3 regions of the Streptomyces sp. NPDC058464 genome follow, and region 2 is predicted to be linked to each of the others. Evidence: predicted binding sites of a transcription regulator. Region 2 holds the regulator's gene; each other region holds the start of a gene.
What was found. Region 2 encodes HspR, which represses chaperone genes until heat shock. Its sites were predicted from a motif close to TTGAGNNNNNNNNNCTCAA; they were not measured.
Positions count from the first base shown of each region.

Region 1 (4,132 bases), on a different contig from region 2:
CCCCCTCGCCTACCTGGCCGAGCTGTTCACGGCCGGTGACACCGCCCCGGTCCGTGCCTGTCTGGAGAAGCTCGCGGCGATGCGCTCCCACATGCGGGCGCTCGACCTGGGCGAGCAGCCGGCCCCGGCGATCGCCGCCGCTGCAGGCATGCGGCCGGAGGAGATCGAGGCGATGTACCGGCTGCTGGCGGTCGCCGAGTACGAGGACCGGTACGTGATCCCGACGGCGGCCGTCGGCGACGCCCGCCGCCTGGAGGAGTCCGCGCTGCCCGACGGATGCAGCCTCGACTTCGACGGCGGCCCCGGCATGGGCGGTGACGGCCCCTTCGGCCGGGACGCGGGGCGGAAACTGCTCCCTGTGGTGTCGGTGCAGAACTTCCACGGTCTGCGCAGACGGCAGACCGCCGACACTCCCGACGAGGCGAAGGAGGACTGATGCCCTCGGACGCGGTGTTCTACCAGGCGGCGGCGCTCTGTCTGACCTACCCGGACGACGACTTCGTCGCCCGGCTGCCGCTGCTGCGCGAAGCCGCCCCGCAACTGCGGGAGTTCACCGACCACGCGACGGTGACCCCACCGCAGGAGCTGGCCGCGCACTACGTGCAGGTCTTCGACTTCGAGAACCGGCACAGCCTCCACCTCAGCTGGTGGCAGGACGGCGACACCTGCCGCCGGGGCATGTCCCTGGTCCGGTTCCAGGACGTCTACAAGGCGTACGGCATGGAGTTCACCGGTGAGGAGCTGCCGGACTTCCTGCCCGCCGTGCTGGAGTTCACGGCCCGCACCGGCAACACCGACCTGCTCACCGGGCACCGCGACTGCCTGGCCCGGCTCCGGTGCCGCCTCACCGAATGCGGCACCCCGTACGCGTCCGTCCTGGACGCGGTCTGCGCCGCCCTGCCGGCCGCACCGACCGGCGCACGCCGATGACCCCCCTTTCCGTCGCCGCGGCGCTCAGCTCCGACGGCGGAATCCGGCGGTGCCTCACCCACCCGTGCCCCTCTCGTCGTCCACGATCTCGGCGTCCACCACCCCCTCCTCCTCGGCTTCGGCCGCCGCCGTACGCTGTTCCCCGGCCGAACCGCCGGCGGCAGCCGCCGCGTACATGGCCTGCCCCATCTGCTGGCTCACGCTCGCCAGTTTCTCCACCCCCTGCCGCAGCTCGGCGGTGTCGGCGTCCCGTTCCAGCAGCGCCTTGAGCTCGGCGACCGCCGCCGCCACGTCGGCCTTCGTGCCGTCCGGCACCCGCTCCTCGTTGTCCCGGACGAACTTCTCGGTCTGGTAGACGAGTTGCTCGGCCTGGTTGCGGGTCTCGGCGGCCTCGCGGCGCTTGCGGTCCTCCTCGGCGTACTGCTCGGCCTCCCGCATCATGCGGTCGATGTCGTCCTTCGGAAGGGCGGAGCCGCCGGTCACGGTCATCTTCTGCTCGCGGCCGGTCGCCAGGTCCTTCGCCGAGACGTGCATGATCCCGTTCGCGTCGATGTCGAAGGCCACCTCGATCTGGGGCACGCCGCGCGGCGCCGGCGGCAGACCGGTGAGGTCGAAGACGCCCAGCTTCTTGTTGTACGCGGCGATCTCCCGCTCACCCTGGTAGACCTGGATCCCCACCGAGGGCTGGTTGTCGGTCGCGGTCGTGAAGATCTCCGAACGCCGCGTCGGGATCGTGGTGTTGCGCTCGATGAGCTTGGTCATGATGCCGCCCTTGGTCTCGATCCCCACGGACAGCGGGGTGACGTCGAGCAGCAGGACGTCCTTCACGTCACCGCGGATGACACCTGCCTGGAGGGCGGCGCCGACCGCGACCACCTCGTCCGGGTTGACGCCCTTGTGCGGGTCCTTGCCGGTGAGTTCGCGGACCAGGTCGGTGACGGCGGGCATCCGGGTCGAGCCGCCGACCAGGATGACGTGGTCGATCGCCGACAGCGGCACGCCCGCGTCCTTGACGGCCTGGTGGAAGGGTTTCTTGCACCGGTCCAGCAGGTCGGCGGTGAGCTCCTGGAACTGGGCCCGGGTCAGCTTCTCCTCCAGGTGCAGCGGTCCCGCGGCGGAGGCGGTGACGTACGGCAGGTTGACCGACGTCTCCGTCGACGACGAGAGCTCGATCTTCGCCTTCTCGGCGCCCTCGCGCAGCCGCTGCACGGCCATCTTGTCGTTGCTCAGGTCGATGCCGTGCTGCCCCTTGAACCGCTGCACGAGATGCTCGACGATCCGCTGGTCCCAGTCGTCGCCGCCCAGTCGCGTGTCGCCGTTGGTGGCCTTGACCTCGATCACCCCGTCGCCGATCTCGAGGAGCGACACGTCGAAGGTCCCGCCCCCGAGGTCGAAGACGAGGACGGTCTGCTCCTCGCCCCGGTCGAGGCCGTAGGCGAGCGCGGCGGCGGTCGGCTCGTTGATGATCCGCAGCACCTTCAGACCGGCGATCTCCCCGGCCTCCTTGGTGGCCTGCCGCTGGGCGTCGTCGAAGTACGCGGGTACGGTGATCACCGCGTCCGTGACGTCCTCGCCGAGGTAGGCCTCGGCGTCCCGCTTGAGTTTCTGCAGCACCCGCGCCGACAGCTCCTGGGCCCGGAACCGGGTGCCGTCGACGCTCCCGTGCTCCGGGAACCGCCAGGCCGTGTCGCCCATGTGCCGTTTGACCGAGCGGGCGGTGCGGTCCACGTTGGTCACCGCCTGCCGCTTGGCGACCTCGCCGACCAGCACCTCGCCGTTCTTCGCGAAGGCCACGACCGACGGGGTGGTGCGCGCCCCCTCGGCGTTGGCGACGACGGTGGGCTCACCGCCCTCCAGCAGGGCCACCACCGAGTTCGTCGTACCGAGGTCGATACCGACCGCACGTGCCATGTCCGTCCCCTCTCCGCCCGGGCGCTTCCCCGACTCCAGCACAAAACTTGAGCAGGCTGTTGTCAATGCCGGGTGCGCCGTAAACGACGCTGCCGCGCCCCTCCGGGAAGAGGGGCGCGGCAGCGCGGCGGGCAGGGCGCTCAGGCGAGCTTCGCGTCCAGGGTGATGGTGGTGCCGGTCAGGGCCTGGCTGACCGGGCAGTTCTTCTTGGCGTCCTCGGCGGCGGCGACGAAGCCGTCCTGGTCCAGACCGGGAACGGTGCCCTCGACGGTCAGGTGGATGCCGGTGATGCCGGTGCCGGGCTGGAAGGTGACGTCGGCGTTGGTGACCAGCTTGGCGGGCGGGGTGCCGGCCCCGGTCAGGGCGTGCGACAGCGCCATGGAGAAGCAGCTGGAGTGGGCGGCGGCGATCAGCTCCTCGGGGCTGGTCCTGCCGTTCGCCTCCTGGGAGCGCGAGGCCCACGTGACGGGCTGCTCGCCGATACCGGAGGAGTCGAAGGTGATGACACCGTTCCCCTCGGTCAGGCTGCCTTCCCAGACGGTGTGTGCGGTGCGCGTGGTGGCCACGGTTGTTCCTTTCGGCGATGAAGGCGAATGAACCGGTTCGCTCGCCCCCATCCGATCACATCCGGGCTCAGCGCACCCGGAAGACAGGTCCCCTTGCACTGAAGGGAAGACGGGCGCCGTCCGGGATCAGATACGCGTGCTCCCGGCGGACCCGCAGGACGTCGCACCAGCCGTCGGTGATCACCAGGACCGGGGCGGTGGGCGGGAAGTCGTCCGCGCGCTGCAGCAGGTCGATGCCCGGCTGCAGGACCGTACCACCGCGGCCGTGCACCCGGACCCGGCCGGCGATCTCGGTGGTCGGGAGATAGCCGGCGTCGTGCGGTGCCGCGTCGCAGAAGACGACGCGCGCGGCCGGTACGTCCCGGGCCTCGGCGTAGGAGGCGATCGCGCCGAGGGCCTTGCCGAGCAGGGTGCGGTCCATGGAGCCGGAGGTGTCCAGGACCACCCCGAAGGTGCAGCGGGCGACCTCCTCGGGCGGGAAGTACCGGCCCGCACGCGGGATGTCCGGGGTGGACGACTGGCGGCGCGAGGGGCGGGCGTAGGACCGTACGGCCTCCGGGCGCGGCACGAACTCGTCGAACCAGCGGGCGAGTCGGGCGTCCCAGGGCAGTGGCGGATGGCTGAGCGCGCGGATCTCCTCGACCAGGCCGCCGGGCAGGAAACCCCGGTCCTGCGTCTGGTGCAGGTCGAGTCCCTGGCACAGGCCCCTGCGGTAGAACTCGTCG
Region 1 is NZ_JBHXMA010000039.1:88,457-92,588, forward strand. It holds gene ACFWPQ_RS39175 (nitrate reductase subunit beta) at 1-436, shown strand, start outside; gene narJ (nitrate reductase molybdenum cofactor assembly chaperone) at 436-930, shown strand; gene dnaK (molecular chaperone DnaK) at 985-2,841, opposite strand; gene ACFWPQ_RS39190 (OsmC family protein) at 2,982-3,407, opposite strand; gene ACFWPQ_RS39195 (hypothetical protein) at 3,475-4,132, opposite strand, start outside.
Region 1: dnaK (molecular chaperone DnaK) is a predicted target of HspR. The motif match lies at 2,889-2,907, and genes of this name have one in related genera.

Region 2 (4,132 bases):
GCGCCGAAGGCCGCTCCCGCCCAGGGAGCGGCCCCGGCCGGGGACTCCAGCGCACAGCTCGCCGGTCTGACGGCGCAGCTGGACCAGGTGCGCACCGCGCTCGGCGAGCGCACCGCGGACCTCCAGCGCCTCCAGGCCGAGTACCAGAACTACCGCCGCCGGGTGGAGCGCGACCGGATCACGGTCCGGGAGATCGCCATCGCGAACCTCCTGACCGAACTCCTGCCCGTGCTCGACGACATCGGCCGCGCGCGGGAACACGGCGAACTGGTCGGCGGTTTCAAGTCGGTGGCCGAGTCGCTTGAGACGGTCGCGGCGAAGATGGGCCTGCAGCAGTTCGGCAAGGAGGGCGAGCCCTTCGACCCGACGATCCACGAGGCGCTGATGCACAGCTACGCGCCGGACGTCACCGAGACGACGTGCGTGGCCATCCTGCAGCCCGGGTATCGCATCGGCGAGCGCACCATCCGCCCCGCGCGGGTGGCGGTCGCCGAACCGCAGCCGGGGGCGACCCCGGTGAAGGCCGAGGGGGCCGACGAGGCCCCGGCGGCCGGCGACGAGAAGGACAACGGCCCTGAGGAGGGCTGACGTAATAAGTACCGAGTGGGAGGAGGGGCGTCGGGGATGAGCACCAAGGACTTCATCGAGAAGGACTACTACAAGGTCCTCGGCGTCCCCAAGGACGCCACCGAGGCCGAGATCAAGAAGGCGTACCGGAAACTCGCCCGCGAGTTCCACCCGGACGCCAACAAGGGCAACGCCAAGGCCGAGGAGCGCTTCAAGGAGATCTCCGAGGCGAACGACGTCCTCGGCGACCCCAAGAAGCGCAAGGAGTACGACGAGGCCCGCGCGCTCTTCGGCAACGGCGGCTTCCGCCCGGGGCCGGGCGCGGGCGGCGGCAACTTCAACTTCGACCTGGGCGACCTCTTCGGGGGCAACGCCGGGCAGCAGGGCGGGGGCGGGTTCGGCGGCGGGTTCGGCGACGTCCTGGGGGGCCTGTTCAACCGGGGCGGCGGCACGGCCGGCCGTACCCAGCCGCGGCGCGGCCAGGACATCGAGTCCGAGGTCACGCTGAGTTTCACGGAGGCCATCGAGGGCGCCACGGTCCCGCTGCGGATGTCCTCGCAGTCTCCCTGCAAGGCCTGTTCGGGCACCGGCGACAAGAACGGCACCCCGCGGGTGTGCCCGACCTGTGTCGGCACCGGCCAGGTGGCGCGAGGATCCGGAGGCGGCTTCTCGCTCACCGACCCCTGCCCGGACTGCAAGGGCCGCGGCCTGATCGCCGAGCACCCCTGCATGGAGTGCAAGGGCAGCGGCCGCGCCAAGTCGTCGCGGACCATGCAGGTCCGCATCCCCGCCGGGGTCACCGACGGCCAGCGCATCCGTCTGCGCGGCAAGGGCGCACCGGGCGAGCGCGGCGGTCCGGCGGGCGACCTGTACGTGATGGTCCACGTCGACACCCACCCGGTGTTCGGCCGCAAGGACGACAACCTCACGGTGACCGTCCCGGTGACCTTCACCGAGGCGGCGCTCGGCGGCGAGGTCAGGGTGCCCACCCTGGGCGGCCCGCCGGTCACCCTCAAGCTGCCCCCGGGCACGCCCAACGGCCGTACCATGCGCGCCCGCGGCAAGGGCGCGGTCCGCAAGGACGGCACCCGTGGCGACCTGCTGGTCACCGTCGAGGTGAGTGTGCCGAAGGACCTGTCGGGGAAGGCTCGTGACGCGCTGGAGGCGTATCGCGAGGCGACCGCGGGCGAGGACCCGCGGGCCGAGCTGTTCGAGGCCGCGAAGGGAGCATGAAGAGATGGACGGCCGTCGACGCGGTGACAATTTCCGCAACCCGTATGAACTGACCGAGGAGACCCCGGTCTACGTCATCTCGGTGGCGGCCCAGCTCTCCGGACTGCACCCGCAGACGCTGCGCCAGTACGACCGTCTGGGCCTGGTCTCCCCGGACCGCACGGCCGGGCGGGGCCGCCGCTACTCGGCCCGCGACATCGAACTGCTCCGCCAGGTGCAGGCGCTGTCGCAGGACGAGGGCATCAACCTGGCCGGCATCAAGCGCATCATCGAACTGGAGAACCAGGTCATCGCGCTCCAGCAGCGTGTCGCCGAACTCCAGGCGGCGGTCGACGGCGCGGCGGCCGCGATGCAGCAGCGCGAGGCCGCCGTCCACGCCTCCTACCGCCGCGACCTGGTCCCGTACCAGGAGGTGCAGCAGACCAGCGCGCTGGTGGTGTGGCGGCCGAAGAAGGCGAAGGACTAGCAGCGATCGACGCACGAGGGCCCGGAGGTTCAGCCGAACCTCCGGGCCCTTCCCGTGCCGGTCACGGCTCCAGGATCGCCGACTCCGCGCCGGGTGCCGACTCCGTGCCGTCGGCGTACAGAGCGGTGACCCAGTAGTAGTGGGTGGTGCCGCGGGCGGCCGTGGTGTCGTCGTACGAGCGCTCCGTCGTGGTCGCCAGCTTCTCGTACGCCTGCGTGGCCGGGTTCCAGCGGTAGACCTGGTAGCCCGTCGCCGAGCCGACCGCGTTCCACCCCAGGACGACACCCGAGTCGGTCGCGTCCGCCGTCAGGGTGAGCGGGGAGCCCTCCGGGGTCGCCACCGACGGGGTCAGGTCCAGCTCGTCGACGGCGACCGCGGACACCGGCCCCAGCCAGCTGCTGGAGTTGTTCGCGTTGTCGATCGCGTTCACCCAGTAGCAGGCGTGGTCGCCGTCCGGCAGCCGTACGTCCCGGTAGTGGGAGGTACCCGCCGGCAGATACGCCCACTCCGAGCCGGAACAGACCTGCTCCTCGCCCTCCTCGCCGAGGACCGTGCCCCGGTAGACCACGTACCGCTTCAGGTCGGGCTCGGTGTTGTCGTCCCAGTCCAGCTCGACGCCGTACTCCGTGGCCGTCGCGGTCAGGCCGGTCACCTGGGCGGGCGGCTTGTCCGACTCCAGGGTGGTGACGGTGACCGTCTCCGAGGGGAGGGACACGGCGGTCACCTGGTCCTCCGTCGTCACCATGTAGTGGTACGTGGTGCCCTCCGCCGCCGAGTAGTCACCGCAGCTGTACCGCCGTGACCCGTCGGCGGATTCGGTGTAGGTCGTGGTGCACGACACCGGCGTGCTGGAGGTGCTGACGGGCAGGGTCGTCGAGCGGTAGACGTGGAAGGCGTACTCCCGGCCGTCGCCCGGCTTGACCGTCCAGCTCAGCAGCGCGGCACCGATGTCCGCCGTCGCCGTGAGGTCGCGGGGCGCGGCGGGCGGGCGGTGGACGCTCGTGGGGTCGCTGTACGGCGACAGATGGCCGGAGCCGTCCAGCGCGGCCACCTTGAACTTGTAGGTGGCACTCCGGCTGAGCGTGTCGTCGCTGAAGGAGATCCAGTTGACGTCCGTGACCGTGTCGACGCCGCTCGGATCGGTGCGCACCACCCGGTACTTCACCGCGCCCGGCACCGCCCGCCAGGTCACCGTGGCCGTGGTGTCCGTGACCGACGAGCCGAGGCCGGTCGGCGCGGCCAGCGTGATGCTGGTGACCAGCTGGTCGGCGGTACCGGCGGATTCGTTGCCCGCCTTGTCGTAGGCGCGCACCTCGTAGTAGTAGACGGCACCGGTCGCGGGCGGTGCGTCGGTGTACGAGGTCGCGGTGGTGCCGGCCAGCCGGGTCCAGCTGGTGCTGCCCCGCAGCCGCCGGTAGACCCGGTAGCCCGCGAGGTCCATCTCCTGGTTCTTCGTCCAGCTCAGCTTCGTCGTGTTGGATCCGCTGTCGTAGGACACCAGCGGGTCCATCGGCGTGAGTGGCTTGACCTTGTCGACGGCGGCCGAAGTCCTCGGCGTGTAGGTGAACTTGACCTTGGCGGCGCCGGTCCAGTTGGCGTAGTCGACGCGGAGGGTGTGCTTGCCCTTGGGGACCGTGAGGTTGACGGTCTTGGCGACGGTCTTGGTGGTGTTCTTCCACAGGTCGATCCTGCGGGTGCCGTCGAGGTAGACGCGGATGCCGTCGAGGCCGGAGGCGGCGAGGGCGAAGGGGCCGCCGGAGCCGAAGTCACGGGTCACCGTCCAGCGGACGCCGAAGTCGTCCTTCGGCAGCCCGGAGGCGGGCGCCCCGCTCCAGCTCTCGCTGATCGCGGAGTCGCAGTCGGTCT
Region 2 is NZ_JBHXMA010000005.1:176,904-181,035, forward strand. It holds gene grpE (nucleotide exchange factor GrpE) at 1-588, shown strand, start outside; gene dnaJ (molecular chaperone DnaJ) at 625-1,800, shown strand; gene ACFWPQ_RS09555 (heat shock protein transcriptional repressor HspR) at 1,805-2,266, shown strand; gene ACFWPQ_RS09560 (PA14 domain-containing protein) at 2,328-4,132, opposite strand, start outside.

Region 3 (4,132 bases), on a different contig from region 2:
CCTTCGCCGACTCCGGGATGCCGAGGGCCGCTTCCTGTTCGGCCGTGGCGCCGTGCAGGCGGTTGGTGAGCTGGTACGGGTCGGCGGCCAGGTCGTAGAACTCGCGGAAGAGGACCGCGCCGTCGCCCTGCGTGGGCCGGCCCTGCCCGTCGAGGCGGGTGCGGTAGTACTCCGTGTACTGCGTGGACCTGCCGACATGGGTGGCCCAGGTGTGGATCGGCTCCTTGTCCTGCCGGTTCCACCACCATTCGGCGAGGAGGAGGTCGCGGTCGTTGCGGGCGTCGAGGAGCGAGTGGCCGTCGTGAGAGGTGTCCGGGGTGATGCCGGCCGCGTCCAGGAAGGTCGGGGCGATGTCGACATGCCCGGTGAGCCGGTCGTCGACGGTGCCCCTGCCCAGGCCGTGCGCCGGCCAGGACAGCCAGAACGGCACCTCCAGGCTCGGCCGGTACGGCACCGACTTGCGCAGCCAGCCGTGGTCCGCCCAGCACAGCCCGTGGTCGCTGGTGTACAGCACGAGCGTGTTCTCCAGCTGGCCCAGCGCGCGCAGCTTGTCCTGGAAGTCCCGCATCGCGTCGTCCACCGACAGCAGGGTGCGCAACTGGCGCCTGCGCAGCGCCTTTCCCTGGTCGTAGGTGTGCTGCGCGGTGCGCAGGAACGGCGGCTTGTCGCTCTTGTCGCCCTCGTACACGGAGGGCCGGCCCGGCCACTCCGGCACGCGCGCGTGCGCGTACTTCCGCTCCGGGATGTTGAGTTCGTGCGCGCTGCGGGTGGCGACGTACGCGAACCAGGGCCGGGTGTCGGTCCGGGACCTGTCGATGAAGGCGAGGGCGCGGTCCCGGATGACGGTGGTGTTGTAGCCGGGGATGTTCCGGACGGTGCCGTTGTCGTTGTAGTGGCCGTCGTAGTAGGCCACGGGCTCCTGCAGCAGCCACTCGTCGAAGTGCGGCGGGTTGTCGCCGGTGTGCCAGTAGTTGAGGTACTTGCCGAACAGGCCGGTGCGGTAGCCGGCCTCGTGCAACTGGCGCTGCACGGTGGTGTGCTGGTCGAGGTGGTACGGGTGGCGGGTGTCGAGGACACCGTGGTGGTGCGCGTACCGCCCGGACATGATCGAGGCCCGCGAGGGCGCGCAGAGCGGGGTGTTGGCATGCGCCCGCGTGAAGGTCACGCCCTGCCCGCCCAGCCAGTCGGCGGTACGGCGGATCGCCCAGTCCGTCTCCTTCGGCTGGTCGTCGGTGAGGACCAGGAGGATGTTCGGGCGCGGGTCGGTGCGGGGGAGGGGGGAGACCGTCGAGGTCGGCGAGGCCGGGGCCGCCGGGGCCGCCGGGGCCGCCGGAGGGCGGCTCGCGACCGGTGCCGCGGGGGCGGTGCGGGCGGGGGTGGGGGAGCCGGTGCCGTCGTCGTCGATGGCCCGCAGGGTCAACGGGACGGTGGCGCCGGCCGCGACGACGGCGGCACCGGTGAGCACGGCACGCCGTGCCGGCCGCCTGGGCGCCGGCTGCTTCTCGACCATGTGTCCCCCGAGCCCCGTTGTGTGCCGCCGCCGTTCACTGTGAATCTGCTGGCAGTTTCGGCTTCTTTCCTGTGAGTTGCGTTGCGGTGGTGTAGCGGTGGCCTTGCGGAGTCATGGCAGTGCCCCTCTTCTTCCGCCGCAACGGTGCCCAGCGCCGACGGCGTTGTCCGGCGGTGCCTGCCTGCCGGGGCCACTCGCCGTAGTGGGTGCCGGGCGGTTGCCGGGTGCGGCATCGTCGTGGCTGGTCGCGCAGTTCCCCGCGCCCCTTTGGGGCGCGTTTCAGTGGGGCGCGCTTCAGTGGTGGGGCGCGCTTCAGTGGTGGGGCGCGCTTCAGTGGTGGGGTGCGCTTCAGTGGGGTGCGCTTCAGTGGGGTGCGTTTGAGTGGGGCGGGCCTCAGGCGGCCGGGGTCCAGACGTACGGCGTTGTCGTCGTCATCGCCGTGAAGCCCAGGCGCTTCAGGATCGGGGTGCTGTCGTCGGAGGCCTCGACGAGGAGGTAGGGCGCGTTCCGGGCCGCCGCGCGGGATGCGCGGAGGGCCACCAGGGCGCGGTAGATGCCCTTGCCGCGCCACTCGGCCAGCGTGGAGCCGCCCAGCAGCATGGCGAAGTCCGTGCCGGGCCGGAAGGCGACCCAGGCCGCCGACACGACCTCGCCTGCCGCCTCGGCCACGAACACCTCGTTGTCGTCGGGCGCGACCGTGAGCCGGCCCCTGAGGTAGTCGGCGACCCACGCCATGTCCTCGCCCCAGACGGCGGTCTCCAGCCCGGCGATCCGCTCCAGGTCCGCGTCGGCGCTGACCCGGCGCAGGACCACCCCCGGAGGGAGCACCGGGGACTGTACGGCCAGGTCCGCGACCAGGGCGGCCACGACCGTCTCCTGCGGCTCGGGCACGAAGCCCGCCGCCCGCAGCCGGTCGGGGAGGTCCGCCGGGTCGTCGTGCCCGCGCGTCTTCCACTCCACCGCCTCGCCGCGCGCCGCGAAGAAGTCCCGCTGCCGGGCGATCAGCGCGTCCAACTCGGGGCCGCGCACCCCGCCCCAGTCGCGCGGCCCGGTCACGAAGCCGCGGTGCTGGCCGACGACGCGCAGGACGGGGCCGTCGTGCTCGTAGGTGATGCCGGGCGCGGGGACGGGCTGGACGGCGCGCATCTGCCCGTCGTAGGCGGCGAGCAGGGCCGCGGTGGTGTCGGTGTCGGTCACCGGCCGACCGTACGGGGAATGCGCCCGTGCCGATCAACTGTTTTTCGCGGTGTAGGCATCCGCCGTATCTCCCGTACGGCCAGGTCGGCAGCCGATCGCTGACAGCGAACGCACGCTTGGGAACATTCGGTGGCTCACATGCATTGAGTCGGCATAACTCAAGTTGACTGCCGAAGGGGAGATCATGGCTTCGACGTCCGCATCACTCACCCTCCCTGTGCTGCCTCTCGACGGCGAGGTCGTGCTGCCCGGGATGGTGGTCCCGCTGGACCTGAAGGACGCTGATGTACGCGCCGCCGTGGAGGCAGCGCAGGCCGCCGCCCGCACCGAGCCCGGCAAGCCCAGGGTGCTGCTGGTGCCGCGTGTCGACGGGACCTACCCGGGCACCGGTGTGCTCGGGACCATCGAGCAGGTCGGCCGCCTCGCCGACGGCGACCCGGGCGCGCTGATCCGCGGCCGCTACCGGGTACGCATCGGCGCCGGTACGACCGGCCCGGGTGCCGCCCTGTGGGTGGAGGGCACCCGTATCGACGAGAACGTCCCGGACCCGGTGCCCGGTCATGTCACCGAACTGGTCAAGGAGTACAAGGCCCTCGCCACCGCCTGGCTGCGCAAGCGCGGCGCCTGGCAGGTCGTGGACCGGGTGCAGGCCATCGACGACGTGTCCCAGCTCGCCGACAACTCCGGCTACTCGCCCTTCCTGACCACCGAACAGAAGATCGAGCTGCTGGAGACCGTCGACGCGGTCGCCCGGCTCAAGCTCGCCACCCAGCAGCTCCGCGACCACCTCGCCGAGCAGGACGTGGCCGAGACCATCGCCAAGGACGTCCAGGAGGGCGTCGACAAGCAGCAGCGTGAGTTCCTGCTCCGCCGCCAGCTGGAGGCGGTCCGCAAGGAGCTGCGCGAGCTGAACGGCGACGCCGCGAAGGACGGCGAGGAGTCCGACGACTACCGCGCCCGCGTGGAGGCCGCCGACCTGCCCGAGAAGGTCCGGGAGGCCGCCCTCAAGGAGGTCGACAAGCTGGAGCGGTCCAGCGACCAGTCGCCCGAGGGCTCGTGGATCCGCACCTGGCTGGACACGGTGCTGGAACTGCCGTGGAACGAGCGGACGGAGGACGCGTACGACATCCAGGGCGCCAAGGCGATCCTGGACGCCGAGCACGCCGGCCTGGAGGACGTGAAGGAGCGGATCACCGAGTACCTGGCGGTGCGCAAGCGCCGTAACGACCGGGGGCTCGGAGTCATCGGCGGGCGCCGTGGCGGTGCCGTGCTGGCCCTCGTCGGCCCGCCCGGTGTCGGCAAGACCTCGCTCGGCGAGTCGGTCGCGCACGCGATGGGCCGCAAGTTCGTCCGGGTCGCCCTCGGCGGCGTCCGCGACGAGGCCGAGATCCGCGGTCACCGCCGTACGTACGTCGGCGCGCTGCC
Region 3 is NZ_JBHXMA010000007.1:39,041-43,172, reverse strand. It holds gene ACFWPQ_RS11850 (sulfatase) at 1-1,510, opposite strand, end outside; gene ACFWPQ_RS11845 (GNAT family N-acetyltransferase) at 1,904-2,707, opposite strand; gene lon (endopeptidase La) at 2,892-4,132, shown strand, end outside.
Region 3: lon (endopeptidase La) is a predicted target of HspR. The motif match lies at 2,851-2,869, and genes of this name have one in related genera.